2 regions of the Methylobacterium sp. J-043 genome follow, and region 1 is predicted to be linked to the other one. Evidence: riboswitches for the same ligand, from Rfam matches in the RefSeq annotation. Region 1 holds a riboswitch; the other holds the start of a gene.
The links. A riboswitch is a leader RNA that binds a small molecule or an ion and turns the genes downstream of it on or off. The one in region 1 is predicted to bind thiamine pyrophosphate.
Positions count from the first base shown of each region.

Region 2: another riboswitch for thiamine pyrophosphate. It lies ahead of thiC (phosphomethylpyrimidine synthase ThiC); the one in region 1 lies ahead of thiO (glycine oxidase ThiO).

Region 1 is NZ_JAKSYB010000061.1:91,575-103,345, forward strand. It holds gene MKK50_RS17825 (MFS transporter) at 1-762, opposite strand, end outside; gene MKK50_RS17830 (helix-turn-helix domain-containing protein) at 771-1,775, opposite strand; gene MKK50_RS17835 (hypothetical protein) at 1,967-2,335, opposite strand; gene MKK50_RS17840 (adenylate/guanylate cyclase domain-containing protein) at 2,633-3,904, shown strand; TPP riboswitch at 4,026-4,148, shown strand; gene thiO (glycine oxidase ThiO) at 4,226-5,446, shown strand; gene thiS (sulfur carrier protein ThiS) at 5,443-5,655, shown strand; gene MKK50_RS17855 (thiazole synthase) at 5,658-6,467, shown strand; gene MKK50_RS17860 (thiamine phosphate synthase) at 6,474-7,091, shown strand; gene MKK50_RS17865 (heme-binding protein) at 7,084-7,260, opposite strand; gene MKK50_RS17870 (inositol monophosphatase family protein) at 7,383-8,177, shown strand; gene MKK50_RS17875 (adenine phosphoribosyltransferase) at 8,252-8,797, shown strand; gene purQ (phosphoribosylformylglycinamidine synthase subunit PurQ) at 8,921-9,601, opposite strand; gene purS (phosphoribosylformylglycinamidine synthase subunit PurS) at 9,601-9,840, opposite strand; gene MKK50_RS17890 (hypothetical protein) at 10,033-10,257, opposite strand; gene MKK50_RS17895 (ActR/PrrA/RegA family redox response regulator transcription factor) at 10,440-11,042, opposite strand; gene MKK50_RS17900 (ActS/PrrB/RegB family redox-sensitive histidine kinase) at 11,079-11,771, opposite strand, start outside.
Region 2 is NZ_JAKSYB010000063.1:346,054-357,824, reverse strand. It holds gene thiC (phosphomethylpyrimidine synthase ThiC) at 20-1,912, opposite strand; TPP riboswitch at 1,987-2,091, opposite strand; gene MKK50_RS19650 (hypothetical protein) at 2,349-2,612, shown strand; gene trhA (PAQR family membrane homeostasis protein TrhA) at 2,738-3,418, opposite strand; gene MKK50_RS19640 (COX15/CtaA family protein) at 3,700-4,848, opposite strand; gene MKK50_RS19635 (DUF2842 domain-containing protein) at 5,197-5,403, shown strand; gene MKK50_RS19630 (hypothetical protein) at 5,503-5,943, shown strand; gene MKK50_RS19625 (polysaccharide deacetylase family protein) at 5,956-7,008, opposite strand; gene MKK50_RS19620 (GNAT family N-acetyltransferase) at 7,357-8,559, shown strand; gene MKK50_RS19615 (hypothetical protein) at 8,571-8,786, opposite strand; gene metH (methionine synthase) at 8,930-11,771, opposite strand, start outside.

The sequences.
Region 1 (11,771 bases):
GGCGGCGACGTGCGGCAGGTACGCCTTCCGCCGCCGCGCGATCCAGGCCAGGGCGCTGCGAAGCGACGGTTCGCGGCGTCTGCGCGACGCCTGTGCCGAAGCGGTGGCCCGCGGGGTCGGCCGGATGCGGAGCACCAGGATTGCGAGGGCAAGGTTCGGCAGCGCCGCGAGGACGAGCAGAGCCTGCCACGGTGCGAGGGGGGCGAGGCCGGGAAGGGTGAGGCCGCCCCGTGCCGTCAGCCATGCCAGCACGGCCCCGCCCGCGAGGAGAGCGAAGCTGCGGCCGAGCGTGGCGGCGGCGGTGAGCGCCGAGATGCCCCGGCCGAGGCGATTCCGGCGTAGATGCAGGGTCATCAGCGAGAGAGCGGCGGGGCCGAACCCCGCCTGACCCAGCCCGAGCGCGAGGCGCGCCGCGAGGAGCGCGCCGAACCCGGCTGCGAGACCGCTGGCGAAGGTCGCCGCACTCCAGAGCGAGAGCCCTGCCAGGATAAGTCCGCGCTGGCGACCACGGTCGGCCACGATGCCGAGCAGCGGAAGGGCAAGTGCGTAGGGGAGGGCGAAGGCCGAGCCTTGGAGCAGGCCGAGCTGGGTATCGCTGAGAGCCAAGGCCTGCTTGAGCGGGGTGGCGACCAGCGTCAGGAGAAACCGGTCACTGAACGCCGAAAACTGGATCGTGGCCAGCAAGGCGACGAGCGGCCAGCCCGCGAGACCGGCTCGGGCGGAGGCTGTGCCCGGTTGCGGGTTCGCGGAAAGGGATGACATCCGTGGGTTCAGGCGAGGGCGCGCGACCAAGCGGACATTAGGTTCGCGGCACTCTCACCGGGCAGAGGCTGGCCGACGGTGCCCGCGCGCGGGTGGCGCATTTCGGCGCGATAGCGGCCCGGCGGCAAGCCGAACGTGCTGCGGAAGGCGCGGCTGCAATGGCTCTCGCTGGCAAAGCCGTGATCGAATGTGAGGGTGGTGATCGAGCGGGCCTCGACCGGATTGCGGAGCGCCCCGCTCAACCGTTCGAGGCGGCGGGTCAGGATGTGGTGTGCGACGCCGCCCGTCGGCTCGAACAGGCGATAGAGTGCGCTGCGGGACAATCCCGCCCCCCTTGCGACCATCGAGACGTCGAGTGCGGGGTCGTTGAGCCGCCCTTCGATGAACGCCTCCGCGCGCCGCCGCCGCAAATCGGCGATAAGGGCATTCGAAGCCTCGTCGTCGGGCCTGACCTGCCCGAGCGCGCCGGCTAGCAACTCGGTCAGCGCACGGGCGGTACTCTCGGCCGTGCTCGGCTCGGTGGCGGCGGCCCGCCGCGCGAGGGATCCCATCAGGTCGCCGAGCAGACCCGACACCGCCTCCGGCAAGACATGTCCGTGATAGCGGCCCGCTTCGGGCGCCGCCGCCTCGACCAGTTTTCGGCTCAGGCTCACCGTCACGGTCGATGCCGATTCGACGTGCGTCCGCTGCGGGCGGCTCATGTCGAACAGGATGACATCGCCGGGTGCGAGGCGGCGTTCCGCGTCGATGGAACCACCATAGTAGGTACCGCTGCGCAGGTACTGAATCACGAAGTGATCGAAGCCGTCGCGGCGCACGCGGGCTCTGTCACGCCAATGCTGGACGCTGCTTAACGTTCGCTCGAAGACGTTGATTGGGCCGAACCGATGCGCCTCTACGCGAGCGCGGAATGTCCCATCGGTCGCCGCGACGTTGGAACCGGCCGAGTAGAGCGCATGATACCCCTCGAAGCCGTCTGCCTCGGATGTGAAGGTGAAGGATTGGTTCGACACGGGCCAAGGAGCGCAAGGGAATCTGAAAACCGCGATCCCATGCAGTTATCGGTATCGCTTCTGGTGATCGCAAGCGCGATATTGTGCAGAAAGTCCCGCGCTCGCGATGTGTTGAGAAGCGTAATTCAATCGACGGCTCAACGGCATGCTTTCCGCGCACTTTTCATTCGGCAAGCCGCCTCGGGTCGGGTCTACTCGACGACGAAGCGCGTCTCGCCGGCGCTGCGGTTCCAGAACAGGGTCACCCGGCTGACATTGCACAGGTTCACCGCGCGAAACTCGGACTCGTCGCCGTCGTTGTAGACGACCTTGATGTCCCACTTGCAGGCGTTCGAGCTGCCGTTGAACGTGATGTCGGCGGTGTCGCCGTTGGCGATCGCATCCTTGCCCATCACGTCCTGGCCCCAGTGCGACTGGCTGACGGGACCGACATAGACCTCGTCGATCTGGTAGCCGGTGCGGTTGACGAGGGTGAAATCCTGCTTGCCCTGAGCCAGGGTAAGGCTTGGTGCGAGCGCCGCGGTGGCCAGAAGGGTGAGGCTGAAAGCGGTTCTCAACATGTCGGGTCGTCCTGGCGCCGATCGATCGGCGGGTCCGGCAGGCATCCTCCTGCCACGCTTCCGCCTTAGCGCCGGGGCGTGCGCTGCGCATTGCCGTGTCGCTTCGATGACTTGATCCAGCGTCCCAATCTCGGTCATGCTGGCTCACCTTGCCCGGCCTTCCGCGTCACGATGCGGTCACGCTCGTCCCCCAGGCTTCGAGCGTGCCGGGCGCTCGTCGTCCACCATGGGCTCAAAGCGCCGTTCGTGCCCCGCGCGAAGCCTTGCTTTGAGCACCCGAGAACCCACCTTTCCCCGATGCGAGACGCCGACGCACCGAAACCAACGCCGACGGCTCTCGCCGACGGATCGGAAGCCGAGGACGTCCCGTTCGGGGCTCTGCAACGCTGCGTTGGCATCCGCGATTGGCTGCTCGGTGAAGGTGCCCGGTTGCCCAAGGCCGACGACCTGCTTGCGGGGCTCGCCGAGCGCCTCAACGCGATCGGCGTGCCGATCGACCGGGCCTCCACGGCCATCGACACGCTTCATTCCGAGTATTCCGGCGTCGGCCGCGTCTGGACCCGCGGCGCCGGATCGACCGTGCGCCTGTTTCCCCACGGCGAGGTCTCCGCGAAGGCCTACCAAGCGAGCCCGTTCTCCACCGTGCACGAATCCGGCGAGTGGCTGAGCCTCGATCTCGCGGAGACCGCCGAGGACGCCTACGCGATCGTCCCGGAGCTGAAGGCCGACGGCTACACGCACTACCTCGTGGCGCCCCTGATCTTCACCAACGGCAACAAGAACGGCATCACCTTCGCCACGCGCGCGGAGGACGGCTTCCGCGATGAGGATATCGCGATCCTGCGCTTCGTCATGCCCGCGCTCGCCGCGGTGATGGAGATGCGCATTCTCAACAAGCAGCTCGATACGGTGCTGCGCATCTATGTCGGCGACGAGCCGCACCGCGCGATCCTCTCGGGCGACATCCGGCGCGGGCAGGTGCGCCGCATCCGCTCGGCGATCCTGTTCGCGGATATGCGCGACTACACGCGCCTGTCCGCCAACCGGACGCCGGAGGGCGCGGTCGATCTCCTGAACGCGTTCTTCGACTGTCTCGTGCCGCCGATCGAGCGGGAGGGCGGCGAGGTGCTGAAATATCTCGGCGACGGGCTGCTCGCGATCTTCCGCGAATCGGGAGACGACCTCGGCGGCGCGGCCAAGAGTGCGCTCACGGCAGCAGAGGCGGCGTTGGCGGCCCTTGCCGAAGCGAACACGGTCGGGCGCTTCGGTCTCGGCGAGCGGGTGGTCGATGCCGGCATCGCCCTGCATCACGGTGAGGCGGCCTACGGCAATGTCGGCTCCGGCACCCGGCTCGATTTCACCGTGATCGGCCGCGACGTGAACCTCGCGAGCCGCCTCGCGCGGCTCAACCGGACGCTTCAGGAGCCGCTCCTGATGTCGAAGCCGTTCGTGGACTTCCTGTGGGGCGACCCCGAACCGCTCGGAAGCCACGACCTCGACGGGTTCGACGAGCCGATGGCGGTGTACCGCCCTGGCCGGAGACGAGCGGCGAAGGCCGCTGCGGAATAAATCGTCAACGAACGCAAGCCAAGCGTTCGCGTGCTTCCGCCGTCCGGTGTGAGTCGTAGATGATTTACCCCATCCCCGGCCCGGTAGGGATTGACCGCGCGCCCGGCGGGGCCCACATCCGAAGTGTTCCAGGGAGATCCCCGACAAGGGGCTGAGAAACCGCTATCGCCGTCGCCGGCAGCGCGGAAATCCTTCGAACCTGATCCGGCTCATACCGGCGTAGGGATTGGACCTGATGGGGCGCTCGTTCGAGCGGACCCGCTTCTATCGAAGCACATGGTGCCAGTTCCTGCGGGCAGACCCGCGGAAGGCACGTTTTCGATGTCAGACCTGCTGACCTCCCCGATCGGCCAGCGCCGGAGCCTCACGGTGCGACCGCGCCCGGCGGAGTTGCCGCAGCGTGCCGACGTCGCCGTGGTGGGTGCGGGGCTGATCGGCCTGTCGATCGCGTGGCGGCTGGCGCAAGCCGGCCGCTCGGTGGCCGTGGTGGAGCGCGGGAGCGTCGGCAGCGGTGCGAGCCTTGCCGCGACCGGTATGCTGGCGCCCGCTGCCGAGCACGAGCCGGGCTCCGATCTGCTGTTGCCGCTGGCGCTCGAGTCGCTGCGCCGCTGGCCGGTTTTTCGCGACGCGCTCCAGGCGGCGTCCGGCCGCGAAATCGATTACCGCGCGGACGGCACCCTCGTGATCGCCATCGGCCGCGACGAGGTCGAGCGTCTGCGCTTCCGTCACGATCTGCAGCGCCGCTCGGGTGTCGCCGCCGAGTGGCTGTCCGGCCCGGAGGTGCGTGCGCGTGAGCCGCTGCTGCGCCCCAACGTCACCGCCGGCATCCTCTGCCCCCTCGACGCGCAGGTCGACCCACGGCTCGTGATGGACGCGCTGCTCGGCGCCTGCGAGGCGGCTGGCGTCGTTATCAGCGAGGGTGTCGCGGTCGAGGGGCTGGAGCGCCGGGGCGAGCGCGTCACCGGCCTGCACGCCGCCGGCCGCACGCTGGCCGCAGACACGGTGATCCTGTCTGCCGGTGCCTGGAGCGGGGAGGCGAGCCTGCTTCCCGGCGACCTCGCCGTGCCGGTCCGGCCGCTCAAGGGGCAGTCGTTGGCGCTGCGCACGACCAAGCGCACCGGCACCCTCTCCCGCATGGTCTGGACCGACGCGGTGCACATGGCGCCGAAAGGCGACGGGCATCTCATCGTCGGCGCGACGGTGGAGGATTGCGGCTTCACCAGCGGCGTCACCGCGGGCGGGTTGTTCGCCTTGCTGGAGGGCGCACGGCGGGTTCTGCCCGGTATCGAGGAAATGGCGATCGACGCGGTCTGGAGCGGCTTCCGTCCGACCTCGGACGACGACGCGCCGATCATCGAGGAGGCCGCTCCCGGCCTCGTCGTCGCCACCGGCCATCACCGCAACGGCTACCTGCTCGCCCCGGCGACCGCCGACGCCGTGGCGACCCTCCTCACCGAGGGCACGCTGCCGGACTTCGCCCGCGGTTTTGGCCGGGCGCGCTTCTCGTCATCGATGCAAACCGCAGGGAGGGCCGTGGCATGAGGCTGACCGTCAACGGTGAGACCTGCGAGCGCGAGGCGACCGACCTCGCCGTCCTGTTCGCGACGGAGGCCGAGGAGCGGGGCATCGAGAGTGCCGAGGGAATCGCCATCGCCGTCAACGGCCGCGTGGTGCGCAAGGGGGCCTGGGCCGAAACGTCACTCAACGAGGGCGACCGGATCGAGATCGTCCGCGCCATGCAGGGAGGCTGACCATGAATCATCACGACACCACCCTCGCCCAGACCTCCGCCGCCGAGGACGACGCGCTGGAAATCGCCGGCATCCGGCTCTCCTCACGGCTGTTCATCGGCACGGCCGGCTACCCCAGCCAGGAGATCATGGCGCAGTCGGTGCGCGCCTCGGGTGCCGAAATCGTCACCGCCTCGATCCGCCGGGTCTCGCTCCAGGGCCACGGCTCGGACACCTTCCAGAAGCTGAAGGGCGCCCGCTTCCTGCCCAACACCGCCGGTTGCGAGACCGCCCGCGACGCGATCATGACCGCTGAACTCGCCCGCGAGGCGCTCGGCACGTCTTGGATCAAGGTCGAGGTCATCGGCGACCGCGAGACGCTCTATCCGGACGTCACCGAACTGCTCGAAGCCTGCCGCCATCTCGTCGATGACGGCTTCACGGTACTGCCCTACTGCAACGACGATCCCGTGGTCTGCGAGCGGCTGGCCGATCTCGGCTGTGCCGCGGTGATGCCGATGGGCTCGCTGATCGGTTCGGGCATGGGCATCGCCAACCCGGCCAACATCGAGCTGATCTGCCGCCGGGCCAAGGTGCCGGTGATCGTCGATGCCGGTATCGGCACCGCGTCGGACGCGGTCATCGCGATGGAGCTGGGCGCGGCCGCCTGCCTCGTCAACACCGCGGTGGCGAAGGCCGACGACCCGGTGCGGATGGCCGGCGCCATGCGCCACGCCGTCGAGGCGGGCCGTCTCGCGCATCTGGCCGGGCGCATCCCGCGCCGCGGCCGGGCCGAGCCGTCGAGCCCACAGCTCGGCCTCGTCGGTTCGTGAGGGCGGGTGACGCTCCCGCCGCTCCTCGTCGTCACCGACCGCCACGGCGCGGACCGGCCGCTGACTGAGACCGTCCGGGCGGCGGTGGCGGGCGGGGCGCGCTTCGTCTGGCTGCGCGACCGCGATCTCGACCGGGACACGCGGCGGGATCTCGCCCACGACCTGATCGCCCTGCTGGCACCGGTCGGCGGCCGTCTTATCGTCGGCGGCGACGCGGAGCTGGCGGCCGAGACCGGGGCGCAGGGCGTGCATCTGCCGGGCTCTGCCGGGATCGACGGCATCCGTGCGGCGCGCAAAATCCTTGGCGCGGGGGCGCTGATCGGGTTCTCCGCCCACTCCGTCGCGGAGATCGCGGAGGCCGAGGCGATGGGCGCCGATTACGCCACCCTCAGCCCGATCTTCCCGACGTCAAGCAAGCCCGGTTACGGTCCCGCCCTCGGTCTCGCCTCATTGCGCGCCGTCGCAGCCCATCGCCTGCCGGTCTTCGCGCTCGGTGGGATCGACGGGGACAACGCCCCCGCCTGCCGCGAGGCCGGGGCAGCGGGCGTCGCCGTGATGGGCGGCGTGATGCGTGGGGCCGATCCGCGTGCCGCCACCGCCCGGTTCGTCGCCGCGCTCACGTGAGGGCGGCAAGGCCCGCTTGGCAGACCACCGTATCCTGATCGCCCGTGCCGCCGGAGCAGCCGATGGCGCCGACGATTCGGCCCTCGACAACCAGCGGGAATCCGCCCGGCGAGGCCGCCAACCCTGCGAAGGCTTTTTTGTTCTCTGCTTGCCCATTCGGTTTCGGCACCGGACCCTGCCGGATATCGCCCCTGCGCCGATCACCCCTGGCGCTGCGGCGTAAGGCGTATAGAAGCCCTGACAGAATTCTTTTCCAGCAAGGCGCCCGGCCAGGGCTGCGAGCCGAACCGCATGATCAACTCTCCCCTCATGACCGTCATGGTCGATGCCGTGCGCAAGGCCGCCCGCGGTCTCAAGCGCGACTTCGGCGAGATCGAGAACCTTCAGGTCTCTCGCAAGGGCCCCGGTAACTTCGTCTCGGCCGCAGACCGGAAGGCGGAGGAGGTGCTGCGCGACGCGCTGATGAAGGCGCGGCCCGGCTACGGCCTCATCATGGAGGAGAGCGGGAACATCGAGGGTACCGACAAGAGCCACACCTGGCACGTCGATCCCCTCGACGGCACCACCAACTTCCTGCACGGCATCCCGCATTTCGCGATCTCGGTCGGGCTCGAGCGCGACGGCCAGATCGTTGCCGGCGTCATCTACGATCCGGCCAAGGACGAGCTGTTCATCGCCGAGCGCGGCAAGGGTGCCTTCCTCAACAACCGGCGCCTGCGCGTCTCCGGCCGGCAGGATTTCGCCGACGCGCTGGTCGCGTACGGCACGCCTTATCTTGGCCGCGGCAGCCATGGCCGGCTGCTCAAGGAGGTCGCCGCGGTGATGGCGGTGTCCGGCGGCACCCGCCGGCTCGGCTCGGCGGCGCTCGACCTCGCCTACGTCGCCTGCGGCCGGACCGACCTGTACTGGGAGCGCGACCTCCAGACCTGGGACATCGCGGCCGGCATCATCCTCGTGCGCGAGGCCGGTGGCTTCGTCACCAGCGCCGATGGCGGCGCCGAGCCGCTCGCCGCCCGCTCCGTGGCCTGCGGCAACGAGGTGCTGCACCGTGATCTGATCGGCCTGCTGCGCAAGGCCGCCGCCTGACGGGCGGGGCGCGCCCTGCGCCCCCGGCCCGCTCTAACCGAACGTCCCGCATCGCCGTCAACCGAGCACCCCGCATGGAAGCCCGTCGCCACTCCGCCCTGAAGGACTCGGTCCGCTCGATTCCCGACTATCCGAAGCCGGGCATCATCTTCCGCGATATCACCACCCTGCTCAGCGATCCGCGCTCGTTCCGCCGGGCGGTCGATTCGTTGGTGCACCCCTATGCGGGCGGGCGGATCGATCAGGTCGCGGGCATCGAGGCGCGCGGCTTCATCCTCGGCGGCGCGGTGGCGCACCAGCTCTCCTCGGGCTTCGTGCCGATCCGCAAGAAGGGCAAGCTGCCCCACAAGACCGTCTCGACGGCCTACGCGCTGGAATACGGTACCGACGAGATCGAGATCCACGTCGATGCGATCAAGGCAGGCGACCGGGTGATCCTGGTCGATGACCTCATCGCCACCGGTGGCACGGCGACAGCGGCGGTAAACCTGCTGCGCCAGCTTGGCGCCGAGGTAGTGGCCGCTTGCTTCGTGATCGATCTGCCGGAGATCGGCGGCGCCCAGCGCCTGCGCGATCTCGGCGTCACCGTGCGCACGCTGATGGAGTTCGAGGGGCACTGAGCCCCTCATAGCGCCGGATTCTTGCTCGCCTTGCGATGACGGAGAGGCGGCTTCGCAGCCGTCATCGCCAACGTCAGCGCAGCAACCCGGCTGCGCGACGTCTCATGTTCGGGCGATCGGCCATCAGGCGGCGAGGCTGTCGAACAGGCCCTTGCCGTCGGTGCCGCCGACGAGGGCGTCCACGAAGTTCTCGGGGTGGGGCATCATGCCGAGCACGTTGCGCTGCTCGGAATAGATCCCTGCGATCGAGTTGAGCGAGCCGTTGCGGTTCGCATCCTCGGTCAGCGCGCCGCTGGCGTCGCTGTAGCGGAAGGCGATGCGGCCCTCGCCTTCGAGCCGGTCGATCGTCTCGGAATCGGCGAAGTAGTTGCCCTCGCCATGCGCCACGCAGACGTCGATCACCTGACCCTCGGTATAGGCCGAGGTGAACCGCGTGTCGGCGCGCTCGACCCGCAGGAACTGCCGGTGGCAGATGAAGCGGCGGTTGACGTTGCGCATCAGCACGCCGGGCAGAAGGCCCGATTCGCACAGGATCTGGAAGCCGTTGCAGATGCCGAGCACGAGGCCGCCGCGGGCGGCGTGCGCGCGCACGGCATCCATGGCCGCTGCCCGGCCGGCGATGGCGCCGCAGCGCAGATAGTCGCCGTAGGAGAAGCCACCCGGCACCACCGCGAGGTCGGTGCCGGCGGGCAGCTCGGTGTCGGCGTGCCATACGCTAACGACTTCCGCACCGGAGCGGCGGAGTGCGCGGGCCACGTCGCCGTCGCGATTCGAGCCCGGAAAGACGACGACGGCGGCGCGCATCAGGCGATCTCGACGGTGTAGTTCTCGACGACGGTGTTCGCGAGCAGCTTCTCACAGGCGGCCTTCAGCGTCGCCTCGGCCTGTTCGCGGTTCCCGGAGGCGACCTCAAGGTCGAACACCTTGCCCTGGCGTACGCCGGAGACGTCATCGATCCCGAACGACTTCAGGGCCGCCTCGATCGCCTTCCCCTGCGGATCGAGAACGCCTGTCTTCAAGGTGACGACGATGCGGGCTTTCATGGCGGGCACTCGTTTGGGAAATCGGCGGGCCGCGCCGCGCGGGGGCGGTCAGGCCGGATACGGAGGGAAGAGCGCTCGATCGCGTGCGCGTGAGCCGGACTGTTCAAGGCGATCCGAAAACAAGTGAGAACCTGCCTGCCGGAGGCCGAAATTCTACCGCGGTTTCGTGAAAACGTCACCGCAGGAAACATCTCACCGGCGCTTGGCCGCCGCGATCGGCTCGGCTTCGGTTGCGCGGCGCCAGAGCTGAACCATGATCCAGGCGGCGACGAGGCTGAACAGCGCCATCAGCACGTGGCCGACCTGATCGCCGAGATCGAGCAATCCGGCCAGAGCCCAGCCGGCGGCAATGGCAGCCGCGAACACTTCCGTGCCGACCAGCACCATCAGACCGAGGATCGTGATGAGATTCCGCATAAGCGCGTCAGCCCGTTCCGCTTTTCAAGCGGCGAACTAGCCCGAGGCCGGGGCTTGGCGCAACCGTCCGGAACGAACGAGAACACGCAGTTAAGGTATGAATGCGCCCGGCATGCGCGTCCGCTGATGCCTCGACAACGAAAAGGGCCGGCGGATTCGATCCGCCGGCCCTTCTTTCGGCTTCAGCGCGGCGCGCGCTTGGCAAGGATGCGCTGGAGCGTACGTCGGTGCATGTTCAGGCGCCGTGCCGTCTCGGAGACGTTGCGGCTGCACAGTTCGTAGACGCGCTGGATATGCTCCCAGCGGACCCGATCGGCCGACATCGGGTTCTCCGGTGGGTCGGCCCGCTCGCCCGGCTGCGCCATCAACGTGCCGTGGATCTCGTCCGCATCCGCCGGCTTGGCGAGATAGTCGAAGGCACCGAGCTTCACCGCGGTCACCGCCGTGGCGATGTTGCCGTAGCCGGTCAGGATCACGCCTCGCGCCTCGGGGCGTCGCTCCTTCAGGCGGGCGATCACGTCGAGCCCATTGCCGTCGCCCAGCCGCATGTCGATCACGGCGAAAGCCGGCGCCTTGGACTCGACGGCCGCCACGCCCTCGCTGACGCTCTCGGCCACATGGACCTCATAGCCGCGCGCTTCCATCGCCCGGGCGAGTCGGGTTGAGAAAGGCTTGTCATCGTCAACGATCAGCAGGCTGCGATCGCTGAAGGCGGCAAGGGGATCGGAATCGGAAAGAAAAGCGGTGTCGGAGCCCGGCACCGTCGTCCCGCTCTGCGTCAGCATGCGGCGCTCCTCGTCGGTTCGTGTCATCTATATGCATTATATGGGTGCGGCATCCCGTTCCGTTAGGGGTCTCAGAGAATTGTGCGCAACGCGATGGGGCGCAATCACTTCCCTCTCGAAAACGTGACGAGGCCACGTCACCCGCACCAGCGCACCGCGCTGTCCCGCCTCCGTGATGTTGGACAGGAGGAGTTGCGCACCGGAGCGCTCGATCAGCGTCTTGGCGATGAACAGGCCGAGTCCGAGCCCCCCGCCGACCTCATCGGGATTCTGCGAACGGTCGCGACTGCGCGTGGTGACGTAGGGCTCCCCGGCCCTCAACAGCACCTCGCTGGGGAAGCCGGGACCGTCGTCACGGACCGTCAGCGTGACGCGCTCGGCGTCCCACCTGGCCTCGAGCACCACGCGCGATTCGGCGAAGTCCACGGCGTTGTCGAGGATGTTGGCGAGCCCGAACATCACGCCGGGGTTGCGGCGGCAGATCGGCTCTGGCCCCTCGCCCTGCCGAACGACCTCGACGGCGATGCCGAGCGCCCGCTGGGGCGCCACCAGTTCCTCGATGAGATGGCCGAAGGTGACGGTCTGGAGGAAGCTCTCACCCTCTTCGTTCTCCTCGCCCATCGAAGTGAGCTTCGAGAGGATGCCGCGGCAACGGTCCACCTGATCGCGCAGCAGGCTTAGATCCTCGGCGATGGCGGGCGAGGCGGTGGGGCCGAGCTGACGGTCGAG
Region 2 (11,771 bases), on a different contig from region 1:
ATCCCGTATTCGGCGCGGCTTATTCCGCCGCGTCGACGTAGAGCTTGCCGCCCTCTTCCAGGAACTCCTGCGATTTGGCCGCCATGCCGGCCTGGCGCTCGGCGTCGCTCATCGGCTGGGCTTGGCCGATGACGATGCCGGCCTCCTCCATGGCGAGCACGTCGGCGCGCAGATCCTGCGTGATCTTCATCGAGCAGAATTTCGGGCCGCACATCGAGCAGAAATGGGCGACCTTGTGCGCGTCCTTCGGCAGGGTTTCGTCGTGGTAGGTACGCGCCGTGTCGGGATCCAGCGAGAGGTTGAACTGGTCCTCCCAGCGGAAGTCGAAGCGGGCGCGGCTGAGGGCGTCGTCGCGGAGCTGCGCCGCGGGGTGGCCCTTGGCGAGGTCGGCGGCGTGCGCGGCGATCTTGTAGGTGATGACGCCGGTCTTCACGTCGTCGCGGTTCGGCAGGCCGAGATGCTCCTTCGGCGTGACGTAGCAGAGCATGGCGCAGCCGAACCAGCCGATCATCGCCGCGCCGATCCCGCTCGTGATGTGGTCGTAGCCCGGCGCGATGTCGGTGGTCAGCGGGCCGAGCGTGTAGAACGGCGCCTCGCCGCACTCAGTCAGCTGCTTCTCCATGTTGACCTTGATCTTGTGCATCGGCACGTGGCCGGGGCCCTCGATCATGGTCTGGCAGCCCTTGTCCCAGGCGATCTTGGTGAGTTCGCCGAGCGTCTCCAGTTCGGCGAATTGGGCCGCGTCGTTGGCATCCGCGATGGAGCCGGGGCGCAGGCCGTCGCCGAGCGAGAACGACACGTCGTAGGCCCGCATGATGTCGCAGATTTCGTCGAACCGCTCGTAAAGGAACGACTCGCGGTGCCCGGCGAGGCACCAGCGCGCCATGATCGAGCCGCCGCGCGACACGATGCCGGTGGTGCGCCGCGCGGTGAGCGGCACGTGGGCCAGCCGCACGCCGGCATGGATCGTGAAGTAGTCGATGCCCTGCTCGGCCTGCTCGATGAGCGTGTCCTTGAACACCTCCCAATCGAGCTTCAGCGGGTCGCCGCCGACTTTCTCCAGCGCCTGATAGATCGGCACGGTGCCGATCGGCACGGGCGAGTTGCGCACGATCCACGAGCGGATGTTGTGGATGTTGCGGCCCGTCGAGAGGTCCATGACCGTGTCCGCACCCCAGCGGATCGACCAGACCAGCTTCTCGACTTCCTCGGCGGCCGACGACGTGACGGCGGAGTTGCCGATATTCGCGTTGATCTTGACGAGGAAGTTACGGCCGATCGCCATCGGCTCGAGTTCGAGGTGGTTGATGTTGGCCGGGATGATGGCCCGCCCGCGGGCGATCTCGTCGCGGACGAATTCGGGCGTGATGAAGGGCGGCACCGCCGCGCCGTAGCTCTCGCCGTCGGCGAGCGCGGCCTCGGCGCGCTCTAGCATCTGCGCGCGGCAGGCATTCTCGCGATGCGCCACGTAGATCATCTCTTCCGTGATGATCCCGGCGCGGGCGAACTCGTATTGCGTGACCAGCTGCCCCGGCTCCGCCCGGCGGATCGTGCGTTCGGCGGGGCACGGCGCCACGAGCTTGTCGGCGGCGGCAAAGCCGTTGTCCTCCGGCTTCACCTCGCGCGGCTTCACGGCGGCGTAGCCGCGCCCGACGATCCACGGCTCGCGGACCGGGGCCAGACCCTTCTCGAGATCGATGCCCGCATCGGTCTCGGTGTAGGGGCCCGACGGGTCGTAGACCCGCACCGGCTCCTCCTTCGGGTCGGAGAGGGCGATCTCCCGGTAGGGCACGCGGATGTCGGGGCGGCCGGGCGCCTCGGCATAGACCTTGCGCGAGCCCTGCACGGGGCCGGTGGTCACGCTGGCGGGATTGCCGTTGGGAAGATCTTTGGGACGGACGGGTGCGTTCATCGCTGTCGCTCCTGATAGGGGAGGCGACCCGTGGTCCCGACGATGGTGCGGCTGGCCGATGCTGCTTGTGAGCAGCGGCCACTGGTTCCCGTCCCTCCGCCGGTACGAGCCGGATCAGGTTCAAGGGTCAGGGCGCCTGCCCACTCTCAGCCCCATACGGGGCCCCCCTCGGAACGATTCCAGCCTCTGCTTCGGCGCGATCCTTGTCAATGCATCGCCGGAACGGGCCGATTCGGAGGAAAGATTTTTTGGTTCGGAACTGGCCCGGTGTCACGGCGGCAAAGCTTGACCGATTGCCGCGGATTCGAGCCACGGTTTCGACGAAAAACTCACCAATTGAGCCGGGAAGCCTCCTTTGGCGACCCCGCGCTGCGGCTTGGGTGTGGATGACGCCCGGTCGGCGGGTGGCCACGCGCCCGCCTTTTCGCGACACACGATGGCGATGAGCACGGTCATCCCTTTCCGCCGCCCCCCTGCCCCCGCCACGCCGGCCCGCGCCGGCTGCGACGTCGCGGCTGTCGCGGGCGACCTCCTGGACGTTCTCGATCAGCTCGAAGGGCTGGTGGCGCGGGCGGCCGGCATGGACCGGCCCCGGATCGAGGTGGAGCGCAGCGTGCAGCACCTGCTCGATGCGATCAGCGCCGTCGAGCGCGCCTCCGACACCCTGGGCGAGGGCAGCAGCATCTCCGAGCCGGCCTGAGCATTCAGGCGCCGTCGGCCATCGGCCGGGTTTCGCGCGTTTTTGCTTGTTCCCAGCTCACGCGCTGCATCGACATCGCGCGTGGCAACGGCTTCGCAGCCCGGTGCCGGGAAAGGCAGGACCGTTCACGCCCCGGCGTGCAGCACGCTCGCCATGATCGTCCCGTAATGGCAGGCGGTCGCGGCCAGGACGAAGGCGTGCCAGATCGCATTCTGGAACGGCAGGCTGCGCCAGACGTGGAAGACCACGCCGCCCGAGTAGAGCAGGCCGCCGATAGCGAGGAGCCAGAGGGCGGACGGGGTGAGCCCCGAGATCACCGATTCGTAGGCAAGGACGCCGCTCCAGCCGAGCATCAGGTAGAGCACGATCGAGACCCGGTCCCAGCGGCCGGGCATCAGGATCTTGATGGCGATGCCGGTGAGGGCCACCGTCCAGATCAGGGCGAGCAGCGTCCAGGCGACGGGGCCGGAGCCGACCAGCGCCACCACCGGCGTGTAGGTGCCGGCGATCATCAGATAGATGAAGGCATGGTCGAAACGGCGCAGGATCCACTTGCGCGGGCTCACCGGCCACATGTTGTAGGCGGCAGATGCGCCGAGCATCGCCAGCAACGCGGTGGCGTAGACCAGCAGAGAGGCCCGTTCGATCCACCCGAGATGGTTGAGGGCTGCCATCGCGATCAAGCAGATCGCGCCGAGAAACCCGAGGGCGATACCTGCGATATGGACTACACCGTCCGCCCGCAATTCACTGGGCGTGTAGTTCCATGTCAGCGCAAGCGGGCGTCCGTCCTCGGCCAGAAACATCCTCTGCTCCTGTGTTGGCGAGGTATTTAATTCTATAGAGCGGCGAGTCGTTCCATCGTCGGACTACCGAGAGCAGAGTCTTCCACCGAAATTGCTGTGACGACGACTGGAGCCCACCTTTTGCGCTGCAAGGTACGCTGCTTTCTATGCTGCATCGCAGTCGGCCAAGGTTCCATTCCGAGCTTTCCCCCAGCATCGAAGCTGATCGCGACGGTTTCATGAACCGGACGCGGACGCCGAGCAGGTTTCGCGCCAAACCGCTGGAATGCCGCGGAGCCGTTTCAGGCGCCGCGGCCGGCGAGCGCTTCCAGCCCGATCGGCACCTCCGCCCCCATGGGCGCGGAGGCGGCGGGCACGCCGAGGGCAAGGCGGGCATGGACGGTGGCCATGATCAGCACCGCCATGGCGAAGACCTGATGCGCCAGACCCGCCCAGAGCGGCACCTGCAACAGGAGGGTGACGATGCCGAGACCCATCTGTGCCGTTGCCAGCGCCGCCACGCCCATCGCCCGGCCCGCCGCGGCGCTTCTGGGCGCCGTAAGCGCGGCCTGGACCGCGTGGGCGATGGCCGCCAGCACCACGAGATAGGCGAAGAGGCGGTGGTTGAACTGCACCAGGGCGAGGTTGTCGATGAAGTTCTCGATGAAGGGCACCTTGTCGAACAGCATACGGGCCGGCGGCACGAGAACGCCGTCCATGTCCGGCCACGTGTTGTAGAGCAGGCCCGCCTTCGAGCCGGCAACGAGCCCGCCGAGCCAGATCTGGACCAGCACCAGGGCCGGCAACAGGCAAGCGACGACCCGCACCGGTTCGGGCGCCGGAGCGAGCGCCCGCGGGCGGGTGCCGGCGGCGAGCCAGACGAGACCGGCGAGGATCAGACTCGCGGTAGTGAGGTGGAGTGCGAGCTTGAGCGGCGCCACCGCCGTCATGCCGGGCTGGAGGCCCGAGGCGACCATGATCCAGCCGATGGCGCCCTGAAGCCCGCCGAGCAGGCCAAGGCCGAGGAGGCCGGTGAGCAGGCGCCGCCCGAGCATGCCGCGGGCCCAGAACCACGCAAACGGCAGGAAGAACACGAGGCCGACGATCCGCCCGAGCAGGCGGTGCCCCCATTCCCACCAGTACAGCGTCTTGAAGCCGTCGAGCCCGATGCCCTGGTTGAGGATGCGGAATTGTGGCGTGTCGCGGTACTTGTCGAACTCCGCCGCCCAGTCGGCGGCGTCGAGCGGCGGGACCACGCCGGTCACAGGCCGCCACTCGGTGATCGAGAGGCCCGAGCCGGTGAGCCGCGTCGCGCCGCCGACGGCGACCATCGCGACGACGAGCACGGCGAGCCCATAGAGCCACGCGCGCACCGCACCGTGTCCGGGGCGGTAGGAGGCCGCCGGAACGGCGTCGAAGCGGTCGAGGGTCGGGTTCGTCGACAGTCTCATGGTCTCGCGCGTCAGGTCCGGCGGCCGGGAACGTTCGGGTGTGGCTTACGGGAAGCGGGACCCCGCGCGCAACGCGAGCTATGACGCATGCAGGGGGGATCGCCTCAGGCGATCCCCCTGTTTTCCTGCCAGCCTCAGTCGCCGGCGCCCGCCTCCGCGGGTTCATGCTTTCGCTCCGCTCGACGCCTTGGCTGAGCCAAGGCACGCGCCGCGAAGCCGCATTCCGCGATTTCGAGCGATCGCCCCGTGACGCAGGCTTCCCGCATTGCGGCGTCCGAACAGGACCGGTACGACCCGTTCCGGCGCGCGGACCGGCGCGCTTCCCGACACGAGAGATCGAAGGCCCCCATGCGCCGCCGCACGCGCACCCTGCTCGGAACCTTCGGGATCCTGGCCTTCGTGATCGTCTACGCGCCGCTGGCCATGGCGCTCGCCGACAGCCGCATCTCGGAAACCCATCCGGCGGTGCAGACGGTGATCTACTCGATCCTCGGCATCGCCTGGATCTTCCCGCTGATGCCGCTGATCCGCTGGATGGATCGGCCGGACGATTAGGGATTAGAACACGCCGGGCCCCTTTTTTCGCCGTACTCCCTGGCGAAAAGGCGAGACGTCTTACGCTCAAGGTTCGCTTCCGAAGGTCGCCCGCCGCCCATGCGCCCCTCCTCGCGCCGTCCCGCGCTTTCGTTCCGTCCGCACCTCCTCGCCGCCTCGTTGATGCTCGCCGCGCCGCTGGCCGCCGAAACCGCTGCCGCGCAGGGGACGCCGCGTTCCATGGCGGAATGCGAGCGGCTGAAGAACGATCTCGCCTACAACCAGTGCCTCGCCATGTTCGGCCCGCCCGCTCGGAACGTCGCCAGCGGCGGCGGCTATGTCAGCGGCAACGACGCCTCCAGCACCTCCTCGGTCGCCTCGACAGCGACGATCCCCGGCATCCCCTCGATCGAGGAGCCCGATGTCGAGCCGGCGCGGCGCCGGGGGCGGCGCTCCGGCCGGCGCGGCCGGGCCAGCGCCAGCTTCGATGTCGGCAGCGCCGATGCCGGTGCGGGGGAATCGGAGGGCGGCTCGTCGCGCTCGCGCCGCCGCCGCCGCTGAGGCGGCCTCTCCTTACGCCACGTTGAGCCGCCGCCCGCGGTTCCAGGCCAGGAACGGCACGCCGGACAGGAGGCTCGCCAGCGCGGCCTCACTCTGGTGCAACCCGTTCACCGAGACCCGCGGCAGGGCGTGGCAATGCTCCGCGTGCCCTGCGAACAGGTGGCCCGGCCGGGTCGTCACCGCGGTGGCGAAACCGAGTTTTTTGGCGGCTTCGAATTCCCGCGTCCCGGCCGAAGTCGGATCGCCCACCGGATAGGACAGGTGGCGCACCGGGCGACCCAGCTCCGCCTCGATCCGCGCACGGCTCTCGGCCATCTCCCGCCGCGCGAAACCGGCGTCGTGCTTGGCGAGCATCGGGTGCGAGAGCGTGTGCGCGCCGATGCAGACGGCCGGGTCGCGGGCGAGGTCGCGCAGTTCCTCCCAGGTCAGGCAGAGTTCGCGGGCGAGCCCGCCCGGCTCGAACCCGGCCTCGCGACAGAGCCGGGCGATTTCTTCGAGCAGCACCGGCTCCGGGCCGGCGCGCAGGGCGCGGTAGACCGTCTCGAAGGTGGTCGTCTTCTCCGCATCCGTGCGGGCCGGCAGGACGAGGCCGGAGCCGAGCCGCACCGCGTCGAGCCGGACCACCGCCCGCTCCAGTTCGAGCCACCACAGCCGCCCGCGCCCCTCGGCGAAATCGCTCGTCACGAACAGCGTCCAGGGTGCGCCGTGCCGTGTCAGCACGGGCCGGGCGTGCTCGACATTGTCGCGGTAGCCGTCGTCGAAGGTCAGCACCGCGAAGGGAGGCCCAGCCTCCGGGCTTGCGAGCCGCTCGGTGACTTGGTCGAGGCCGATCAGTTCGAAGCCACGGGCGGCGAGCCCCTTCAGCGTCCGTTCGAGAAAGGCGGGGGTGATCGACAAGAGAGCGTTCGGCGCGAAACTCGGCACCGACTCGGGGCGGACATGGTGGAAGGTGAGGATGATCCCGCGCCCGCGGGTGGCGGGGGCGAGCCAGCGGTCGGCGCCCGTGGCGGTGATCGCCCGAAAGCCGGCGCGGAACAGGCGGTGTCGGGTGCGGGGCGACAGCATGGCGCGTCAGGACTCGGGGCACCGGGCGATCCCGGCATCGCCTTGAGCCTAGCGTCCGACGCGAAAAGCTTTCGTTACCCATCCCCGCAGATCGGCCGCCGGCATCAACCGAGGCTTGAGGCCAGACCGGGCAGGATCGCCCTCATGCCAAATCCGGTTGATCTCTTCGGGATAGCGGATTTGGGCTTCGGCGGGATCCCATCGCGCTGGCGCGATGGGATCCCTTCTCAAGCGCCGCGCGGGCTTGCGGATACGGTTCCCGCTTGGATCAAGCGGCAACCGTATCCGGCGGTTTCGTGGGGCTGCCCGTCCTGGCCGTGACGGGCGCCCGCAAAGGGGGATGTGGCAATGGCGGCTCTCGCCGAAGATCTGGGGCGCCCCGTGCGGGCGGAGCTGCGGGGCCATGGCGGCCTCACCGCGGAGGTGTTTTCCGATCTCGCCGAGGTCGAGGGGCTGTGGCGAGGCTTGGAATCCGACCCGGCCGTCCTGATGACGCCCTACCAGCGCTTCGACTGGGTGGCGGCGTATCTCGGCGCCGGGATCGATGCCGGTGAGGAGACGCGCATTCTCGTGCTCCGCGATGCGCATGGACGGGTGCGGCTGCTTCTCCCGCTCGCGATCGGGCGCCGCGGTCCGCTGCGGGTCGCGCGGGTGGTCGGCGACCGGCACGCCAACTTCCACATGCCGCTCTTTGCCTCCCGCGAGGCGGCGGCGATGCCGGCCGAGGATCTGACCGAAGCGCTGGTCCGGGCCGGCCGCGCGGCGGGCATCGACGCCTTCGCGCTCCGCAACCAGCCGCGCGTCTGGGACGGCACCCCGAACCCGTTGGCCGGAGGCGGCCTGCCGGCGCCGAGCGACGCTTACGGCATGCTGCTCGGCCCCGATGCCGAGGCGACCCTGCGCCGGGTGTTCAGCGGCGACACCCGCAAGAAGCTGCGGGCCAAGGAGCGCAAGCTCGTGGAGTTTCTTGGGTCCGTCGAGCACCGCGTCGCCGGGACGCCGGAGGCGGCCGCCGAGATCCAGGCGGCATTCTATGCGCAGAAGGCCGCGCGCTTCGCCGATCTCGGTGTCGCCGACCCTTACGCGGATGCCGAGATCCGCCGCTTCATCGCCTTTGCCACCGTGCCAGGCGCGGAGGGCCGCGCGGCGGCGATCGAGACCCACGCCCTGGTGGCGAGCGAGAGCGGGCGCATCCTGGCGACCTTCGGCGGCGCGGTGGACGGCGCCCGCTTCTGCGGGATGTGGACGTCCTTCGACACCGACCCCGAACTCGGCCGGTTCAGCCCCGGCGAGATCCTGCTGCACCGGCTCGTCGGCGATCAGGCCGCGCGGGGCCGCAGGGCGCTCGACCTTGGCGTCGGCGAGGCCGGCTACAAGGCCAAGACCTGCGACGAGACCATCGAACTCGTGGAGCAGGTCGTGCCGGTGAGCCCGGCGAGCCACGCCCTCGTGCTCGCCTCACGGCTGGCGGTGCGGCTCAAGCACCGGATCAAGCGCTCGCCGCGGCTCTGGGCGGCGGCCCAGAACCTGCGTCGGCGGCTGCGGCGCTGAGCCAAGGCGGCTCAGAAGCCGCGGCTGGCGATCGAGGGCAGCGAGGGCTGCGTGTAGGCGCGGTTCACGTCCCGGCGGGTCTGGGTGCCGTTGGTGTCGGACGAATGGCGGTAGTTGCTGGTCTCGAAAGCCGAGGCCAGGCCAGGGCCGCCGGAATCGGTGCTGTTGCAGGCCGACAGCCCGCAGGCGAGGACGGCGGCGGCGAGGACGAGCAGCGTGGGGCGCATCGGGACTTCCTGTCGAAGGCGGGGCGGCCCCGCGGGTCGTGACGGCAGGCGTGCCGCGCCCCGCCGCCCCTCGGCAAGGAAAAAGTCGCGGCGCGGGAGCGTTGCGGTGCGATCCCGCGCCACCTGTGACCTATTCGGCGTGACTACTCGGCTGCGGCCTTGAGGTAGCGGGCCGGGTCGTAGTTGAGGATCGGCCCGAGCCAGCGCTCGACCTCGGCGATGTCCATGCCCTTGCGCCCGGCATAGTCCTCGACCTGATCCCGCTCGACCTTGGCGACGCCGAAATAGTGTGCGTCGGGATGGGCGAGGTAGAGGCCCGAGACCGAGGAGCCCGGCCACATGGCGTAGGACTCGGTGAGCTTCACGCCGATGCGGCTCTCCGCCTTGAGCAGGTCAAACAACTGCACCTTTTCCGTATGGTCGGGCTGGGCCGGGTAGCCCGGCGCGGGCCGGATGCCGTCATACTTCTCGTGCACCAGTTCGTCGGGCGTGTAGCTCTCGTCCGGCGCATAGCCCCAGAACTCCCTGCGGACGCGCTCGTGCATCCGCTCGGCGAAGGCCTCGGCGATGCGGTCGGCGAGCGCCTTGACGAGGATCGAGCGGTAATCGTCGTTCGCCCGCTCGAACCGCTCGGCGATGCGCACCTCTTCCAGCCCCGCCGTCACCACGAACGCGCCGACGTAATCGGCGATGCCGGTCTCGGCCGGCGCCACGAAGTCGGAGATGCAGGTGTTGGCGCGCCCGTCGCGCTTCGAGAGCTGCTGGCGCAGGCCGTGGAAGGTCGCGAGCGTCTCCCCCCGGCTCTCGCCGGTATAGAGCCGGATGTCGTCGCCGACGCTGTTGGCCGGCCAGAAGCCGATCACCGCCTTCGGGTTGAACCAGCGCTCTTCCACGATCTGCTTGAGCATCACCTGCGCGTCCTCGAACAGCGCCCGCGCCGCCGGGCCCTGCTCGGGATCGTCGAGGATCGCGGGGTAGCGGCCCTTGAACTCGTAGGTCTGCAGGAACGGCGTCCAGTCGATGTAGGGGACGAGGTCCGCCACCTCGTAGGAGCCGTAGACGCGAGTGCCGGTGAAGCTGGGCTTGGCCGGCTTGTAGGCCGACCAATCCACCTTGAAGGCGTTCGCGCGCGCCTTGGCGAGCGGCAGGCGCTGCTTGTCGGCCTCCGAGCGGCGGTGCGCATCGGCAACCTTGGCGTACTCGGCGCGCACCTTCTCCACGGTGGCCCCGCGGGTCTCCTTCGAGATCAGGCTCGACACCACGCCGACGGCCCGGCTGGCATCGGTGACGTAAACCGCCTGCCCCTTGGCGTAGGCCGGGTGGATCTTCACCGCCGTGTGCACGCGGCTGGTGGTGGCGCCGCCGATCAGGAGCGGCATCTCCATGCCCTCGCGCTCCATCTCGGCGGCCACATGCACCATCTCGTCGAGCGACGGGGTGATGAGGCCCGACAGGCCGACGATGTCGACGTTCTCGCGCCGGGCGGTCTCGAGGATCTTGGCCGCCGGCACCATCACGCCAAGATCGATGATCTCGTAGTTGTTGCAGGCCAGAACCACGCCGACGATGTTCTTGCCGATGTCGTGGACGTCGCCCTTCACGGTGGCCATCAGCACCTTGCCGGCGGCCTGGCGCTTGCCGTCGCCGCCATTGGCCCGCTTCTCCTCCTCCATGAAGGGTTCGAGATAGGCCACCGCCTGCTTCATCACGCGGGCGGACTTCACCACCTGCGGCAGGAACATCTTGCCCGACCCGAACAGGTCGCCGACCACGTTCATGCCGGCCATCAGCGGGCCTTCGATGACGTGGAGCGGACGCGCGACCTCTTTGCGCGCCTCCTCGGTGTCGGCGACGATGTACTCGGTGATGCCGTTGACCAGCGCGTGCTCGATGCGCTTGGCGACCGGGGCCTCGCGCCAGGATAGGTCGGCGGTCTTGGCCTGGGCCGAGGCGCCGGTCTTGAAGCGCTCGGCGGCCTCCAGCAGGCGCTCGGTCGAGTCGTCGCGCCGGTTGAGGACCACGTCCTCGCACAGCTCGCGGAGTTCGGCCGGGATCTCGTCGTAGACGGCCAACTGGCCAGCATTGACGATGCCCATGTCCATGCCCGCCTTGATGCAGTGGAACAGGAACACCGCGTGCATCGCCTCGCGCACCGGCTCGTTGCCGCGGAAGGCGAAGGACAGGTTCGAGACGCCGCCGGAGATGTGGGCGTGGGGCAGCGTCTCGCGGATGGTCTTCGTGGCTTCGATGAACGCAACGCCGTAGGGGTTATGCTCCTCGATACCCGTCGCCACCGCGAAGATGTTCGGGTCGAAGATGATGTCTTCGGCTGGGAAGCCGATCTGCTCGGTGAGGATCGTGTAGGCCTTGGTGCAGATCTCGACCTTGCGCTCGTAGGAATCGGCCTGGCCCTGCTCGTCGAAGGCCATGACGACGACCGCCGCGCCGTAGGAGCGGCAGATCTTGGCAGCTTCGATGAACTTCGCTTCGCCCTCCTTCATGGAGATCGAGTTCACGATCGGCTTGCCCTGGATGCACTTCAGGCCAGCCTCGATCACCTCGAATTTCGAGGAATCGACCATCACCGGCACGCGGGCGATGTCAGGCTCGGCGGCGACGAGGTTGAGGAACTCGACCATCGCCTTCTCGCTGTCGAGCAGGCCCTCGTCCATGTTGACGTCGATGACCTGGGCGCCGGCCGCGACCTGATCGCGGGCGACGTCGAGCGCGGCGGCGTAGTCGTTGTTGGTGATGAGCTTGCGGAATTTGGCCGAGCCGGTGACGTTGGTGCGCTCGCCGACGTTCACGAAGGGGATCTCCTTCGTCAGCACGAAGGGCTCGAGGCCCGACAGGCGCATCAGGCGCGGGATCTCGGGAATCGCGCGCGGGGTCTTGTCGGCGACGGCTTCCGCGATGGCGCGAATGTGGTCCGGCGTGGTGCCGCAGCAGCCGCCGACCATGTTGACGAGGCCAGACGCGGCGAAC